Regions from separate parts of the Peribacillus sp. RS7 genome, predicted to be linked through region 1. Evidence: predicted binding sites of a transcription regulator. Region 1 holds the regulator's gene; each other region holds the start of a gene.
What was found. The regulator CtsR, encoded in region 1, represses protease genes until heat stress. The targets are predictions, from matches to a motif close to ATGGTCAATAAAGGTCAAACA.

Region 1 (5,757 bases):
GCCTAACATCTGAGATACAGGTAGCAGCTTCCTTGGTCTCGATGATTCGAGCATTGGACAATATCCCATATGAACGGAAAACTCTATCTTCTAATTGTATGTGGGAAGTCCTCGCTAATGCATCCCGCGCTGACCGTTCCTGGGCTATGATTTGTTGCACTACACTTGTTAGATCTTCAACGATATCCCTCTCCGACTTTCCGAGAGTGATTTGATTAGAGATTTGAAAGATATTCCCTAACGCTTGACTGCCCTCTCCATAAATCCCTCGTACCACCAACCCCAATTGGTTGATAGCCGGTATGATATTATTCATTTGCTGAGTAAGGACCAGGCCTGGCAGATGCATCATGACTGAAGCCCTTAATCCTGTTCCCACATTAGTTGGACAACTAGTTAGGTATCCTCTTTCTTCATCATATGCATAGTCTATGGATTCTTCAATCCAATCGTCAAGAACATTTGCAATCTTTAAAGTTTCCTTTAGCTGCAACCCCGACATTAAACACTGAATACGGAGATGATCCTCTTCGTTTATCATGATACTGATTTCTTCATTTTCCGAAAGGAGACATGCGCTTTTCGCTGATTCCTCAACTAAATGAGGGCTGATTAAATGTTTTTCAACGAGAACGCGCTTTTCCAGTGGCTGTAATTGGTCAATCTCTAGAAGTTCCAGCTTCCCAATCTCTCGAGTAACTTCCTCTTCAATTCTTTTTTTGACCAATTCAATTATTTTTTTAGCTTCTTCGTTAGAAAAGGAGGTTGGGAAGGTAAAGTCTTTGAAATTCCTGGCCAATCGAATCCTGGAACTCAATACAATATCGATCTCCGGCCCTTCGGCACTCATCCAGGAACTCAAGGCGTTTTCTACAAACTTTTCCAAGCTCATAATTCCTCGCCTCCCTCTTGTGCATCATACCTTTTTTCAAGGGAACGAACCTTATCTCTTACCTCTGCCGCTTTCTCAAACTCCTCTTGAATAATGTGGGTCTTTAAAACTTCTTTCAAATCCAAAATTTGCTTTCGAAGATATATGGTGCCACCAATCCTTTTTGGAATTTTCCCTATATGTGCTGTATTGCCGCTATGAACCCTTTTTAAAATAGGGTTTAACTGTTCATTGAATGTTTTATAACATTCGGCACAGCCAAACTTACCAATATGGACAAATTCTTTATAGGAACGATGACAATTCGGGCAACGCCTCTCTTCCGATTTGGGTAATGCATTTGCCTTTGTCTGTTGAATATTCGACTCCATATTCAACAATCCTGCTAATAAATTATTTATTGAAAAACCAGGTCCCCCTGCATCCATGAACATCTCACCTTTTTCCTGAGCACATTTCTCACAAATCATGACTTCAGTCTTTTTTCCATTGATGATTTTGGTGAAGTGTAGGGTAGCAGGCCTTTGATGACATTCTTGGCAAATCAACGTTCATCACCTCTGCCAGTTTCATTTATATTTTAAAGTCGTAAGCATCGCAGTTAAAATTCTTGCCCTAAGCTCATCGCGGTCAGGTAGGTCGATATAAATCACCGATCTATCTATGACACTCATCATAATCTTTGCTTCTCTTTCATTAATGACTTCCTCATTCATCAGCCGGGAAATTACTCCTTCAGCCATCGATTGAGTTACCCTAGAGCCAATAAGCGATAATAATTGGTTAATAAGTTGCACGGAATCCTGTGATTCCACTTTCATGATGCGTATATAACCGCCGCCTCCACGCTTACTCTCTACAACATAACCTCTCTCGATTGTAAACCGGGTATTGATTACGTAATTGATTTGAGAAGGAACACACTGAAATTTATCTGCTATTTCACTTCTTTTAATCTCTAAGATATCTTTTTGACTTATTTCCAGCACTTGCTTCAAATAAGTTTCGATAACATCAGATATGTTTCTCACTCAGCCTCCTCCATTCTGACTTTGACTATATTTGACTATTATTATACAAGGAAAAATGCATTTTGCAACTTAAACGCACTTTCTTTCTGTATTATCCATTTTCTCCAAATTATATGTAGTTACATACCCCATTGAACATTAAAGTTGAAATATCTTACATAAATACCCTGAAAAGATAAATGCAAAACCTGCAATTTTTTCTTCTCCTCAAAGCTCCTTCACCTAAATTCAACCTTTTTCTCCAGCTCGTCCGTTCCCTCTAATGGTATTTTAACCAACAAATAGATCCAGCCCTATGCTGACCCTGGAGATAAAAAACCTATTCGTTAATTAGAATATTAAAAAAGACCAGCCAGAATGGCTGATCTTAGATATGGCTTGGCGGCGTCCTACTCTCACAGGGGGAAACCCCCAACTACCATCGGCGCTGAAGAGCTTAACTGCCGTGTTCGGAATGGGAACGGGTGTGACCTCTTCGCTATCGCCACCAAACAATAAAGGAACGTTGTTCCTTCAAAACTAGATAATAAGAAGGTATTTCATTTTTTAAAAAGCGTTGGTTAAGTCCTCGATCTATTAGTATCAGTCAGCTCCACATGTCGCCACGCTTCCACCTCTGACCTATCAACCTGATCATCTTTCAGGGATCTTACTAGCTTGCGCCATGGGAAATCTCATCTTGAGGGGGGCTTCATGCTTAGATGCTTTCAGCACTTATCCCGTCCGCACGTAGCTACCCAGCTATGCCTTTGGCAAGACAACTGGTACACCAGCGGTGCGTCCATCCCGGTCCTCTCGTACTAAGGACAGCTCCTCTCAAATTTCCTGCGCCCGCGACGGATAGGGACCGAACTGTCTCACGACGTTCTGAACCCAGCTCGCGTACCGCTTTAATGGGCGAACAGCCCAACCCTTGGGACCGACTACAGCCCCAGGATGCGATGAGCCGACATCGAGGTGCCAAACCTCCCCGTCGATGTGGACTCTTGGGGGAGATAAGCCTGTTATCCCCGGGGTAGCTTTTATCCGTTGAGCGATGGCCCTTCCATGCGGAACCACCGGATCACTAAGCCCGACTTTCGTCCCTGCTCGACTTGTAGGTCTCGCAGTCAAGCTCCCTTGTGCCTTTACACTCTACGAATGATTTCCAACCATTCTGAGGGAACCTTTGGGCGCCTCCGTTACTCTTTAGGAGGCGACCGCCCCAGTCAAACTGCCCACCTGACACTGTCTCCCACCCCGATAAGGGGCGCGGGTTAGAATTTCAATACAGCCAGGGTAGTATCCCACCAACGCCTCCACCGAAGCTAGCGCTCCGGCTTCTCAGGCTCCTACCTATCCTGTACAAGCTGTACCAAAATTCAATATCAGGCTGCAGTAAAGCTCCACGGGGTCTTTCCGTCCTGTCGCGGGTAACCTGCATCTTCACAGGTACTATAATTTCACCGAGTCTCTCGTTGAGACAGTGCCCAGATCGTTACACCTTTCGTGCGGGTCGGAACTTACCCGACAAGGAATTTCGCTACCTTAGGACCGTTATAGTTACGGCCGCCGTTTACTGGGGCTTCGGTTCAAAGCTTCGCTTGCGCTAACCTCTCCCCTTAACCTTCCAGCACCGGGCAGGTGTCAGCCCCTATACTTCGCCTTGCGGCTTCGCAGAGACCTGTGTTTTTGCTAAACAGTCGCCTGGGCCTATTCACTGCGGCTTTTCCGGGCTATTCACCCTAAAAAGCACCCCTTCTCCCGAAGTTACGGGGTCATTTTGCCGAGTTCCTTAACGAGAGTTCTCTCGCACACCTTAGGATTCTCTCCTCGCCTACCTGTGTCGGTTTGCGGTACGGGCACCTTACATCTCACTAGAGGCTTTTCTTGGCAGCGTGGAATCAGGAACTTCGGTACTATATTTCCCTCGCCATCACAGCTCCGCCTTAATGGAAACGGGATTTGCCTCGTTTCCGGCCTAACTGCTTGGACGCGCATATCCAACAGCGCGCTTACCCTATCCTTCTGCGTCCCCCCATCGTTCAAACGATGTATAGGTGGTACAGGAATATCAACCTGTTGTCCATCGCCTACGCCTTTCGGCCTCGGCTTAGGTCCCGACTAACCCTGAGCGGACGAGCCTTCCTCAGGAAACCTTAGGCATTCGGTGGAAGGGATTCTCACCCTTCTTTCGCTACTCATACCGGCATTCTCACTTCTAAGCGCTCCACCAGTCCTTCCGGTCTGACTTCAACGCCCTTAGAACGCTCTCCTACCATCGACACCTAATGGTGTCAATCCACAGCTTCGGTGATACGTTTAGCCCCGGTACATTTTCGGCGCGGAGTCACTCGACCAGTGAGCTATTACGCACTCTTTAAATGGTGGCTGCTTCTGAGCCAACATCCTGGTTGTCTAAGCAACTCCACATCCTTTTCCACTTAACGTATACTTTGGGACCTTAGCTGGTGGTCTGGGCTGTTTCCCTTTCGACTACGGATCTTATCACTCGCAGTCTGACTCCCAAGAATAAGTATTTGGCATTCGGAGTTTGACTGAATTCGGTAACCCGTTGGGGGCCCCTAGTCCAATCAGTGCTCTACCTCCAATACTCTCATCTTGAGGCTAGCCCTAAAGCTATTTCGGAGAGAACCAGCTATCTCCAGGTTCGATTGGAATTTCTCCGCTACCCACACCTCATCCCCGCACTTTTCAACGTGCGTGGGTTCGGGCCTCCATTCAGTGTTACCTGAACTTCACCCTGGACATGGGTAGATCACCTGGTTTCGGGTCTACGACCTCATACTCATTCGCCCTATTCAGACTCGCTTTCGCTGCGGCTCCGTCTTATCAACTTAACCTCGCATGAAATCGTAACTCGCCGGTTCATTCTACAAAAGGCACGCCATTACCCATTAACGGGCTTTGACTACTTGTAGGCACACGGTTTCAGGATCTATTTCACTCCCCTTCCGGGGTGCTTTTCACCTTTCCCTCACGGTACTGGTTCACTATCGGTCACTAGGGAGTATTTAGCCTTGGGAGATGGTCCTCCCTGCTTCCGACGGGATTTCTCGTGTCCCGCCGTACTCAGGATCCACTCAGGAGGGAACGAAGTTTCAACTACAGGGTTTTTACCTTCTTTGACGGACCTTTCCAGGTCACTTCATTTACCCCGTTCCTTTGTAACTCCATGTTGAGTGTCCTACAACCCCAAGAGGCAAGCCTCTTGGTTTGGGCTAATTCCGTTTCGCTCGCCGCTACTCAGGAAATCGCATTTGCTTTCTCTTCCTCCGGGTACTTAGATGTTTCAGTTCCCCGGGTCTGCCTTCAGTACCCTATGTATTCAGGTAAAGATACTGTTCCATTACGAACAGTGGGTTTCCCCATTCGGAAATCTCCGGATCAAAGCTTACTTACAGCTCCCCGAAGCATATCGGTGTTAGTCCCGTCCTTCATCGGCTCCTAGTGCCAAGGCATCCACCGTGCGCCCTTTCTAACTTAACCGTTAAAAAGATCTTACAGATGCTTTGAAAAAAATTAATTGCCTTCTATCTATTATCTAGTTTTCAAGGAACAAAGCAGAAAGAATCCATCACATCGTGATGCTTTTCTTTCCTATCTGAATGAATTACTCATTCAAAACTGAACAAAACAAAAGCGCTCTCGTAATTATCCTTAGAAAGGAGGTGATCCAGCCGCACCTTCCGATACGGCTACCTTGTTACGACTTCACCCCAATCATCTGTCCCACCTTAGGCGGCTGGCTCCATAAAGGTTACCTCACCGACTTCGGGTGTTACAAACTCTCGTGGTGTGACGGGCGGTGTGTACAAGGCCCGGGAACGTATT
Region 2 (5,757 bases), 470 kb from region 1:
TTGCTGATCATTTGTATATGAGTGAACAGTAGTCATCATACCGCGTTTGATTCCGAATTGTTCATGAAGCACTTTAGCAAATGGAGCTAAGCAGTTCGTTGTACAAGAAGCATTAGAGATAACATGGTGGTTTGCTGCATCATATTTGTCTTCGTTTACACCCATGACGATTGTGATATCTTCATCAGATGCAGGAGCAGAGATGATTACTTTTTTCGCACCAGCTTCTAAATGCTTAGCTGCATCTGCACGTTTTGTGAAACGTCCTGTAGATTCTACAACTACTTCTACTCCTAGTTCACCCCATGCTAATTGTGCAGGATCACGTTCAGCCAATACTTTGACTTTAAGACCATCAACAACAAGATAATCCCCATCAACTGTTACTTTTTCATTAAGAGATCCATGAATTGTATCGTATTGAAGAAGATGCGCTAGCATATTAGCATCCGTTAAATCGTTAATAGCAACGATCTCAACCTCAGGATTACTCAATGCTGCACGAAATACATTACGTCCTATACGTCCAAAACCATTAATTCCAACTTTTACTGCCATGAAAAATTCCTCCTTTAAAGTTCACAAATATATTAAGGGGTGTAATTCCCCTGAATTAACTCTTGTGCCGCTGCTTCATCCGTGATCAAAACGGTTGATGAAGGCGCGCCTTTCATGTAAGAACGGATAGCCTTAGCTTTAGTTTTCCCACCTGCCACAGTTATCACTCGCTTTTCAGGGCTAAGATCATCTAACTGGATGCCGACCGTCAAAACTTTATGAACGACTTTTCCGTTTTCATCGTAATAATAACCGAATGCTTCTCCTACAGCATTTCCATCTAACAGCTTCTTTAACATTTCTGGCGGAGAATTTCTTCTCTCTGCCATCGCCATGGCGTCACCAATTCCATGAATGATCATATCGGCAGATTTGATTTGGGAAATCACTTCTTTGATTGCAGGTTCCTTCATAAAGGAAGCATAAACCTCACCGCTTAATTGATCGGGTACATATAACACTCTGTATGAGGCCTGCGCCTTCTGTGCCATTTTTTCGACAATCGTATTGGCCTGATTCTGCACTGCTTCACCAATTCCCCCGCGTGCTGGGACAAATGTCAATTTCTTCGATGCTTCATCAGGTGACAGCGAATCAGCCACTTCGGCCATTGTCGATCCACCAGTAACCGCTATGATATTCTTTGAATTCCATTCTCGTTTCATACGGTTTGCACAAGCTTTACCCAATTCTTTTTTCACCCATGGGGTCTCGTCACAATTTCCTGAGACAATAATGACCTCGTCCACTTGCAACAAATCCTGCAATTGCCGTTCCATTATGTCTATACCCATTACTTCACGCATTATTCCTTCTAACTTATCCAGGATTTCAATCCCTTCATCAGTCAGCGTCATGCCAGAACTGAATATGTTAACCAGGTTCTGACTTTTCAGAAAATCAACCTCGCTCCTAAGCGTCCGCTCTGTCAAATTAAGGCTCACGGCCAGACTTCGCCTTCCAACTGGCTGCATCATTTTGATATAACGCAGGATATCATATCTTTTTTGCATAACCATAAGGAAATCAGGTAATAATTTTCTTTGTACCTCGAGTAATGTACGCATATTTAAAACTCCTAAAAAAGGTTGAGTTGGACACACAATGTCCCACGTAGTCATTTTCTGTCCCACTTAAAACAAAAAAATATTCCTGCTACATATTTTATTCTAGCAGGAACGGAATGTTTCTTCAAATGATTTGAAAAATTATTTTTCCAAAAGCCTATTTAGAGCTGATTTATCAACATTTCCGAATTGAACGATATCATCTTTCCATTCTACAACAGGGATCATCAAGCCGAATTTCTCAAGCAAATCATCATCGGTATGGATATCGATTTCCTTATATCCTATGCCTGACTCAAATTTCACTTCTTCAAGTATCTGCTTGGCCTTATCACATAATGGACATTTATCCCGACTATATAAAACAAACGCATTTGATTCCAAACCACTCATCCTTTTCAATCATATCTTTTTCGTTTAGATGAAGAAGGGATCCCTAATTGTTCCCGGTATTTGGCAACGGTTCGACGTGCGAGGATAATTCCATGCTCCTCTTTCAATCGTTCCGCCAAGTCTTGATCCGAAAGCGGCTTTTGTTTATTTTCACCATTGATGGCTGCCTGGAGGCTCTTTTTTGCTTGCATGCCCGACATATCCTCATCAAGGCCGACTGACTGTAAAGAAGTAGTGAAAAATATCCGCATCTCTATCGTGCCAAATGGCGTCTGCACGTATTTCCCTTTAACGGCCCGGCTTACTGTGGACTCATGTATACCAAGCTCATCGGCGACTTCCTTCATCGTCATCGGCTTCAAATAGTTCAAGCCATGATGAAAGCACGCCGGCTGTTTTTCGACGATGCATTGAATAACCTTCAGTATCGTTTCTTTTCTCTGTTGGATCCCTCTAGAGATCCATTGATACTCCTGCCACTTATCCTGGATAAACTTTTGCACTCCCTGGTCCTTATGGCTCTTCATTTGGTTTAAATACCCTTTATCCACATTAAGATTGGGAGAGTTGCCGTCATAATTCCCGACAAGCAGTATCCCATCACGAACTTCCACGACCACGTCCGGCACTATATAAGAAGGTTTTTCCTGAAAAAATAGTGAAGCTGGACGCGGGTTCAACGTCTGGACATAATCAAATACTTCTTGAATCTCCTTCATTGTAACACCGATTTTCTTACTTAAGTCTTTCCAACGCTTTTCAGCAAAATCGAGGAAATGGTTTTCTATGATCGATTCTGCCAGCTGATTCACCCCTTCTGCTTTTACCTGAAGCAAAAGGCACTCTTGGAGATTTCTTGCTGCAATTCCATGTGGCTCGAGTTGCTGTAAAATCGAAAGGCTCTCTTCCAACACGACTGAAGAAATTCCTGGAACACATATATCCTCCAGCTGAGTTCTTAAGTAACCGTTTTCATCAAGATTATGAATTAATAGCAGCATTGCCTTCTGCTGCTCACCGGAAAGTTGCTGGTGATTCACCTGGGACATGACATGCTGTTCAAGCGATAGAGTATCTTCACTGATCTGTTCAATCCAATAGTTGGCATCATACGTATTTTTAAGAGTACGTTTACCCTTTTTCCGGTCAAAGGTTGGCTGAAATAAAGCCGATGTTGGCTGATCTAGGGACAGTAATGGATTTTCCACCATTTTATTTTCTAAGAAAGCCGATAGCTCCTGTGAGGAGTATTGCAGCAATGTAATAGCCTGCATTAGCTCCTGGGTCATTGCCATCTTTAATGTTTGCTGTTGAAAAAGTCCTGCTTTCATATTCATACTCATCGATTCATCCCTCCCCCACTCCATTTTACATTATCAGGAGAAAATTCTACACAAAAACCCATGAAAACGCTTACGTTTATTTCTGAATAGTGTATTTGTTTTAAATACTATATGTTAGAAATGCAATTTTCACAACTACTTTTATTGAAAAATCACCATTTTTCAAAGGTGTGGGCGAATATTTTCCAAAGAAAGCTGACATAGCAAGATTCGATGGAATTTTACGGAAATCGAGTAAATCCATCAAAAACCGCAAGAACCCAATTGATGCGACCTTTTAAAAATGGCCAATAAAAAATCCCCCACTTTATTAAGCAGAAGATTGGTAATGCCCTCGGCAGGAATCGAACCTGCATTTCAAGCTTCGGAGGCTTGCGTTCTATCCGTTGCACTACGAGGGCGTAATAGAAAATATTTTTTCGACAGACTTCATTATATGATAGAATCCCATCCTTTGCAAGGGTTATCAGGTTTAAAACTTCGCCTTTTGGGTATTATGGGTAATGTGGAAATTCATCCCTGTGCGGCATAATATATAAAGCAATCTATCAGGAAGGAGCCTTGGCCAGAAAATTGTCGAACAAATTATCCATTATAGGGTTTGTTTTGTTTGACCTAAATTGACCAAAAAGTGTATCATACATACATAAAGAATTTAAATGATTCTCTTAATCGAAGGAGGAAATGAACATGAATTTAATTCCTACAGTTATCGAACAAACAAGTCGTGGGGAGCGTGCCTACGATATTTACTCCCGTTTATTAAAAGACCGGATCATTATGCTAGGAAGTGCAATTGACGATAATGTTTCCAACTCAATTGTAGCTCAATTACTATTTTTAGAAGCAGAAAATCCTGAAAAAGATATCACTCTATATATCAACAGCCCCGGTGGAAGCATCACTTCCGGTATGGCCATTTACGATACTATGCAATATATCAAACCTAATGTATCCACTGTATGCATCGGTATGGCTGCTTCCATGGGTGCATTCCTATTGGCAGCTGGTGAAAAAGGCAAACGTTATGCGTTGCCAAACAGTGAAGTCATGATTCACCAACCACTTGGAGGAGCTCAAGGTCAAGCTACTGAAATTGAAATTGCAGCCCGCCGTATCCTTCACTTGAAAGATAAACTGAACCAAATATTAGCAGAACGTACTGGTCAACCTATTGAAGTCCTTCAAAGAGATACGGAGCGTGATAACTTCATGACTTCCGAAAGGGCTCTTGAATATGGATTGATTGACAAAGTAATCACACGCAGCGCTCTTGATGATAAAAAAGACTCTAAATAATAATTATTATACAAAAAGGCTCCGGAAGTCGTCTTAAGCGACTTTCGGAGCTTTTTTCTTAATCTGAAGAATATAAAAGAAAAGGATGCACTTTTAGGCATCCTCTTCTTTTAACCCTCTTGCTGAACGAACTCTTCCAATGCCTCTAATGCTTCTTTTTCATCGCGTCCTTCGACGATTAACTTCACGGACACGCCAGAACTGATGGCAAGGCTCATTAATCCCATTATACTTTTTGCATTCACTTTCTTTCCTTCTTTTTCAAGAAAAACATCTGAATGAAAGCGGTTAGCTTCTTGTACAAAAAGAGCCGCCGGCCGGGCTTGTAAACCCGTTTTCAATTTTACCTCAACTTGTTTTTCCACCATCTTGATCTCCCCTGTTAGCTTTATTTTTTCGCAGAAATAGCCTCTCCCCCACGGAGCCTGTCAGCTATTTCATCAATCTTTCGCAATCTGTGATTAATTCCGGACTTACTGATGTTTCCTCCGGATACCATTTCTCCAAGTTCCTTTAAGGTTATATCCTGAAATGCTATCCTAAGCTCCGCAATTTCCCGAAGCTTATCCGGTAAAATGCTTAGTCCCACCGTATCCTCAATGTAATGGATATTTTCAACCTGGCGCAATGAGGCACCAATCGTTTTGTTCAAATTGGCTGTTTCACAATTCACAAGTCGATTCACTGAATTACGCATATCACGGACAATCCGTACATCCTCGAACCTTAATAAAGCTGAATGGGCACCAACTATACTTAAAAACTCGGCAATCTTTTCGGCTTCTTTCAAATAAATGATGTACCCTTTTTTGCGTTCAAGTGTCTTGGCCTTCAAGCCAAACTTATTCATTAGCTCACAAAGGGCATCATTGTGCTCTTTATAAAGTGAGAAAATCTCAAGGTGATAGGAAGACGTTTCCGGATTGTTTACCGAACCCCCCGCAAGAAATGCACCTCTTAGGTATGAACGCTTACAGCATTTCTTCCCAACAATAGTATCGGATATGGCATGGAGAATTTCAAAGCCATCGCCTAAAATTTCCAAATCGGTTAAAATCCGCTGCCCTCCTGATGACATCCTGACAATATAAACATTA
Region 3 (5,757 bases), 1.2 Mb from region 1:
TTGGGATTAATATGGCTGAAAAATTGGAATACATGAATAGTGCAATCGTAAAGGATTTTACAAAGGATATTCAGCAGTATAACCTTGGGCCTCTGTGGGAAGCCATTCCCGCTCTGATGGACCATGAACCTAAACCTCATGCCCATGCTTATTTATGGAAAGAAGAGCTTTTGACTAAAAAGTTGATGGAAGCAGCTGAAATCTTCACACCTGATCGAGGAGGGGAGCGGAGGGCCATTTATTTTCAAAACCCAGGCTTAACTTATCGTCAGCCTTGGGGATGGGCTTCGACAACACAAACGCTTTATGCAGCGGTTCAGCTATTGTTGCCTGGTGAAGTGGCTCCTTCCCATCGTCACTCTCAAAGTGCCCTTCGTTTCATTACAAATGGTGAGGGTGCCTACACCATCGTGCAAGGAGAAAGGATATTCATGGAAGAAGGGGATTTCTTGATCACGCCAAAAAACCTATGGCATGGTCATGGTCATGTTGGAGAAAAACCGATGATTTGGATGGATGCCCTTGATATTCCAACTATCTATTCAATAGGTGGCACTTTCTTTGAACCATACCCAGACCGGGTTGAAACGCCTAAACGGCCTGATGATTTTTCAGAGCTCCGTTATCAAGGCGGAATGGTTCGTCCGATATCCGATCGTTATTCACAAGTGGCACCGCTTGCCAACTACAAATGGAAAGGCACCAAAGCAGCGATAGAAGGATTAATGAACTTCGAACCAGATCCATTTGAAGGTTTTGCTGTGGAATATATCAATCCTTCAAATGGACAAACGGCAAATCCCACGATGGGGGCATGGATGCAGAAACTGCCAAAAGGATTCCATACCAAAGCACATCGCCATACCCATTCCACAATCTATCAAGTGCACCAAGGTTCAGGCTATACGGTCATTAATGGAGTGCGTTTTGATTGGTCCAAGGGAGATTATTTCGTCGTTCCGAATTGGGTTTGGCATGAGCATGTTGCAGAAGCCGATTCTTACTTATTCTCGGTAAACGACCTACCAATAATGGAGAGATTCGATTTGGAACAGCAACAGGCATTAGACACAAACAATGGTTACCAAAAGGTTGAAAGTGAATTCAAGCCTGTTTTGGTTTGAAAATAATCGGTTGAAACTTTCAGAATGATCCTAATGAATATATAGAATGCCAGTTGAATGAAAACGCTTACTATGGTATTGGTCCACAACATTGGCTAAAAGCTACTTAATATAGGGGGAATTGATGATGAACACAGAAAAAAAACCATTCATCGTTATCGGTGGGGGAATTGGCGGATTGGCAACTGCTTTAGGAATCGCAGAAACTAAACAGTATGTAAAGGTCCTTGAACAAGCTCCCGAATTTGGTGAAATTGGTGCAGGAATTCAGCTTGCCGCAAATGCAACCAACGTATTAAAGCGTTTAGGCGTCATGGAAAAAATCAATGAAATAGCAGTCTTTCCAAAAAGATTGGTACTGATGGATGCTTTTTCTGGAAAAGAGCTTTCCGCTTTGGATTTAGGTGATGTTTATAAAGAAAGATATGGAGCGCCTTATATTGTTTTGCATCGTTCCGATTTGCATAAAGTACTGGCTGAGGCCTGTGATATGAACCCGTATATTGAACTGGTAACGAACCAAACCATTATTGAAACAGTAGAAAATGAGGGTGAAGTGACGGTTACTTCTGCCAACGGGTCCCAACATTCAGGAACGGCTGTCATTGGAGCCGATGGATTATGGTCCAATGCACGGAAACTGTTTGTTGAAGATCAACCGGTCTGCTCACAATATGTTGCATACAGAGGAGCGATTCCGATGGAAGAGGTTACGAGTCATGGAGATTTAGATGATGTATATATGTGGATTGGACCAAACCTTCATCTTGTTCAATACCCGGTTAGAAGGGGAGAACTATACAACCAAGTGGTGGTCTTCAAAAGTTCTCAATACACGGAAGAAAACGAAAAAACAGATCAATGGGGTACCCCCGAAGAAATGGATCATGTATTCGCCGGAACTTGTGAGCTTGTTCAGAATGCAATTTCATTCATTCAACGGCAACGCCGCTGGCCAATGTATGACCGTTTACCAATTGATAATTGGACAAAAGGGAAGATTACGCTAACGGGCGATGCTGCACATCCGATGCTTCAATACTTGGCACAAGGGGCTTGCCAGGCTTTAGAAGATGCAGCTTATATGGCGGATATGCTTCATAAGCATGGGAATGACATTGAACAGGCATTTTTGGACTACCAAGAGGAACGGATTCCGCGTACGGCGAATGTTCAAACCAGCGCTAGAATGTGGGGGGAAATCATCCACAATGAGACCGATGCCGGAATTCTGCTCAGAGATACAATCCTTGCAGGTCGCACGGATAAGGATTTCAAATTCGTCGATGAATTTCATGGTTATAATAAAATGGCCGTGAAAGCATAAAGCTGATTCGTTTCATAAAAATCTTATGATGGGATGTAATGAATTTACAGATGGGTTTTGCCTTTCTTCTTTATGAAGAAAGGCTTTTGCCGTTCATCCTCCATAATTGCATTTTTATAACATTCCTTTACATGGGGAGAATTAGAAGTATAATGAAAATATAAAGGTCAAACTTGGTCAAATTAAGAGGGGTTTCGTTCATGAAATAGATGAATGGGAGGTTTTAAGATGGATATTAATAAAATGACGGAGAGAACCCAACAGGCAATCATTGGCGGCCAGGAGCTAGCTAAAGATAGAGGGAATCCCGAGCTGACGGAGCTTCATTTATTAAAGATTTTAATGGAACAGGATGAAAGTTTATTAATCAGGATTTTATCGGAATCTGATAAACCGATGAATCAATTTGATATAGAGCTTACTAGGGAACTGGATCGATTACCGGAAGTGAGCGGAAGTGTTTCCCAGGTTTACATGTCATCCTCCTTACAGGGAATTTTGACCGCTGCCGAAAAAGAAATGCAGATGTGGGAAGATGAATATTTATCTGTCGAACATATACTTCTTGCGTCGTTGCAGGTCAATAAAACGAATGTAAACAGGCTTTTTTCATCATATGGGATTGATTATGATAAAGCAAAACAGGTTATAAACGATATAAGGGGGAATCAACGAGTGACTAATCAAAATCCTGAAAGCACATATGAGGTACTTAAAAAATACGGCAGAGATCTCGTTGCTGAGGTTAAATCAGGGAAGGTCGATCCCGTAATCGGTCGAGATACGGAAATCCGTAACGTCATTCGGATACTCTCACGTAAAACGAAAAATAATCCTGTATTAATTGGAGAACCTGGAGTTGGTAAAACAGCCATTGTCGAAGGGTTGGCACAAAGGATCGTGAGAAAGGATGTGCCGGAAGGATTAAAGGACAAGACCGTTTTTTCACTTGATATGAGTGCGCTTGTCGCAGGGGCAAAATTCCGCGGTGAATTTGAGGAAAGGCTAAAAGCGGTGTTGAATGAAATCAAGAAAAGTGACGGCAAAATCCTTTTATTCATTGATGAATTGCATACAATTGTTGGGGCCGGAAGAACGGATGGCGCGCTTGATGCCGGGAATATGTTAAAGCCGATGCTTGCACGAGGGGAGCTGCACTGTATCGGTGCAACAACCCTGGATGAATATCGACAATATATTGAAAAGGATCCGGCTCTTGAACGCCGTTTCCAACAGGTTCTGGTTCCTGAACCGGATGTGGAAGATACGATTTCAATTTTGCGTGGATTAAAGGAACGGTTTGAAATTCACCATGGCGTCAGGATACATGATCGGGCGATCGTTGCAGCCTCTGTCCTTTCGAACCGATATATAACGGAGCGATTCCTACCGGATAAAGCGATAGATCTTGTGGATGAAGCTTGTGCGATGATCCGAATGGAAATCGATTCAATGCCCTCCGAGTTGGATGAAATCACGAGAAAAGTCATGCAACTTGAAATTGAAGAAGCGGCCTTGAAGAATGAGGAGGACCCTCAAAGCAAAGCAAGGCTGGAAGTGCTTCAAAAAGAACTATCAGAACTTCAGGATCAAGCGAATAGCATGAAGTCCAAATGGCAAATGGAGAAATCAGCTCTTCAAAAGGTGCAGGATCAACGTGAAGAGCTTGAGAAACTGCGCCATGAGCTGGAACAGGCAGAGAATGACTATGACCTTAACAGGGCAGCAGAACTTCGGCACGGAAGGATTCCACAGCTTCAAAAAGAATTGGAAGCAATGGAAGATGAATTGGAAAAGGAAAAACAGGAATCACGGTTGCTTCGCCAAGAAGTGACTGAGGAGGAAATTGCCTCGATTGTTGCAAGGTGGACGGGGATTCCCGTAAGCAAGCTGGTGGAAAGTGAAAGGGAGAAGCTGCTTCGCCTTTCTGATATCCTGCATGAACGCGTAATAGGTCAGGGAGAAGCGGTGGAACTAGTATCCGATGCTGTTTTACGGGCAAGGGCTGGAATTAAGGACCCCAACAGACCGATTGGTTCATTCATTTTCCTGGGGCCGACTGGAGTAGGTAAAACTGAACTGGTAAAAGCTTTGGCAGAAACGCTATTCGATAGTGAAGAACATATGATCCGAATCGATATGTCGGAATATATGGAGAAACATTCCGTGTCCCGCCTTGTTGGTGCACCTCCTGGATATGTTGGTTTTGAGGAAGGCGGCCAACTAACGGAGGCAATTAGGAGAAACCCATACTCAGTGGTATTATTGGATGAAATTGAAAAGGCGCATCCTGAAGTCTTCAATATTTTGCTGCAAATGTTGGATGATGGTAGGATAACGGACTCCCAGGGCAGAACAATCAACTGTAAAAATACAGTGATCATCATGACTTCCAATATCGGTTCCCATTTCTTGTTGCAGTCCAACCTGATTGATGGTGGAATTGAAGACGAAATAAAAGATCAAGTCTTTAAAGAATTAAGAGGGCATTTCCGTCCGGAATTTTTGAATCGCGTAGATGACATTGTTTTATTCAAACCTCTTACGAAACAAGAAATCGTTGAAATCGTAGAAAAAATGGTTCAACAATTACAAGTAAGGTTAACTGAACAAAATATTATCCTGAACGTCACTGAAGCGGCTAAGGAATTCATTGCGGACCAGGGATATGATCCGGTATATGGGGCCAGACCATTGAAGCGATTCATCCAAAAGCATCTTGAAACGAAAATCGCCCGTAAGATCATAGCTGGGACAGTTGGACTGGAAATAACGATTGATTATGATCATGATGAATTGGTCCTCATATAAAATGTAGTTTACCCGAAAGCAAAGTACGGTATAACAAAAAGGACATCCTAAAAAGGATGTCCTCTTTTTGTTTCTTAATGTTGATGAGAGTCTTTTGCTGGCCCAGCAGGCATGATAGCAGGGATGATGCAAATCAGGATAGCAGCAGCTACTCCTAAAATCGTCCCCTGCGCAGCATCGTATGAAACTCCGATCATGGAAGAAACAACATATACAGTCATATGCACTAATAAGAATGTCCAAAAAATTGTCCAAGCATAACGCATCGAATTTCACCTCATTCCACTACATTCATTTTTATCTTACCATAATTAATATACAGTTAAAACGTGTTTTTAATAATAACCATTAAATAATTCATTACCTTAAATCATAAGAGAAGTTTTCAGGCAGTCTAGTTGGTACCTATGTTAAAAGGGAAATTCTGGGTATTTAATAAAAAAAAACCATCCCAGCTTGGTTAATTTAAGATAAGAAGTTAGGCGTTACCACTGA

Region 2: the regulator CtsR is predicted to act here: its motif matches at 3,969-3,989, upstream of clpP (ATP-dependent Clp endopeptidase proteolytic subunit ClpP).
Region 3: the regulator CtsR is predicted to act here: its motif matches at 2,615-2,635, upstream of clpB (ATP-dependent chaperone ClpB).

Annotation. Positions count from the first base shown of each region.
Region 1 is NZ_CP168135.1:2,163,394-2,169,150, reverse strand. Features, by position in the region: gene ACDZ29_RS11085 (protein arginine kinase) at 1-892, opposite strand, end outside; gene ACDZ29_RS11080 (hypothetical protein) at 889-1,440, opposite strand; gene ACDZ29_RS11075 (CtsR family transcriptional regulator) at 1,462-1,923, opposite strand; rRNA gene rrf (5S ribosomal RNA) at 2,300-2,415, opposite strand; rRNA gene ACDZ29_RS11065 (23S ribosomal RNA) at 2,480-5,412, opposite strand; rRNA gene ACDZ29_RS11060 (16S ribosomal RNA) at 5,588-5,757, opposite strand, start outside.
Region 2 is NZ_CP168135.1:1,692,058-1,697,814, forward strand. Features, by position in the region: gene gap (type I glyceraldehyde-3-phosphate dehydrogenase) at 1-558, opposite strand, end outside; gene ACDZ29_RS08780 (sugar-binding transcriptional regulator) at 591-1,625, opposite strand; gene ACDZ29_RS08785 (glutaredoxin family protein) at 1,767-2,018, opposite strand; gene rpoN (RNA polymerase factor sigma-54) at 2,024-3,361, opposite strand; tRNA gene ACDZ29_RS08795 (tRNA-Arg) at 3,691-3,762, opposite strand; gene clpP (ATP-dependent Clp endopeptidase proteolytic subunit ClpP) at 4,052-4,660, shown strand; gene ACDZ29_RS08805 (HPr family phosphocarrier protein) at 4,771-5,028, opposite strand; gene whiA (DNA-binding protein WhiA) at 5,049-5,757, opposite strand, start outside.
Region 3 is NZ_CP168135.1:3,367,743-3,373,499, forward strand. Features, by position in the region: gene ACDZ29_RS16935 (cupin domain-containing protein) at 12-1,124, shown strand; gene ACDZ29_RS16940 (FAD-dependent monooxygenase) at 1,252-2,451, shown strand; gene clpB (ATP-dependent chaperone ClpB) at 2,680-5,262, shown strand; gene ACDZ29_RS16950 (YjzD family protein) at 5,337-5,528, opposite strand.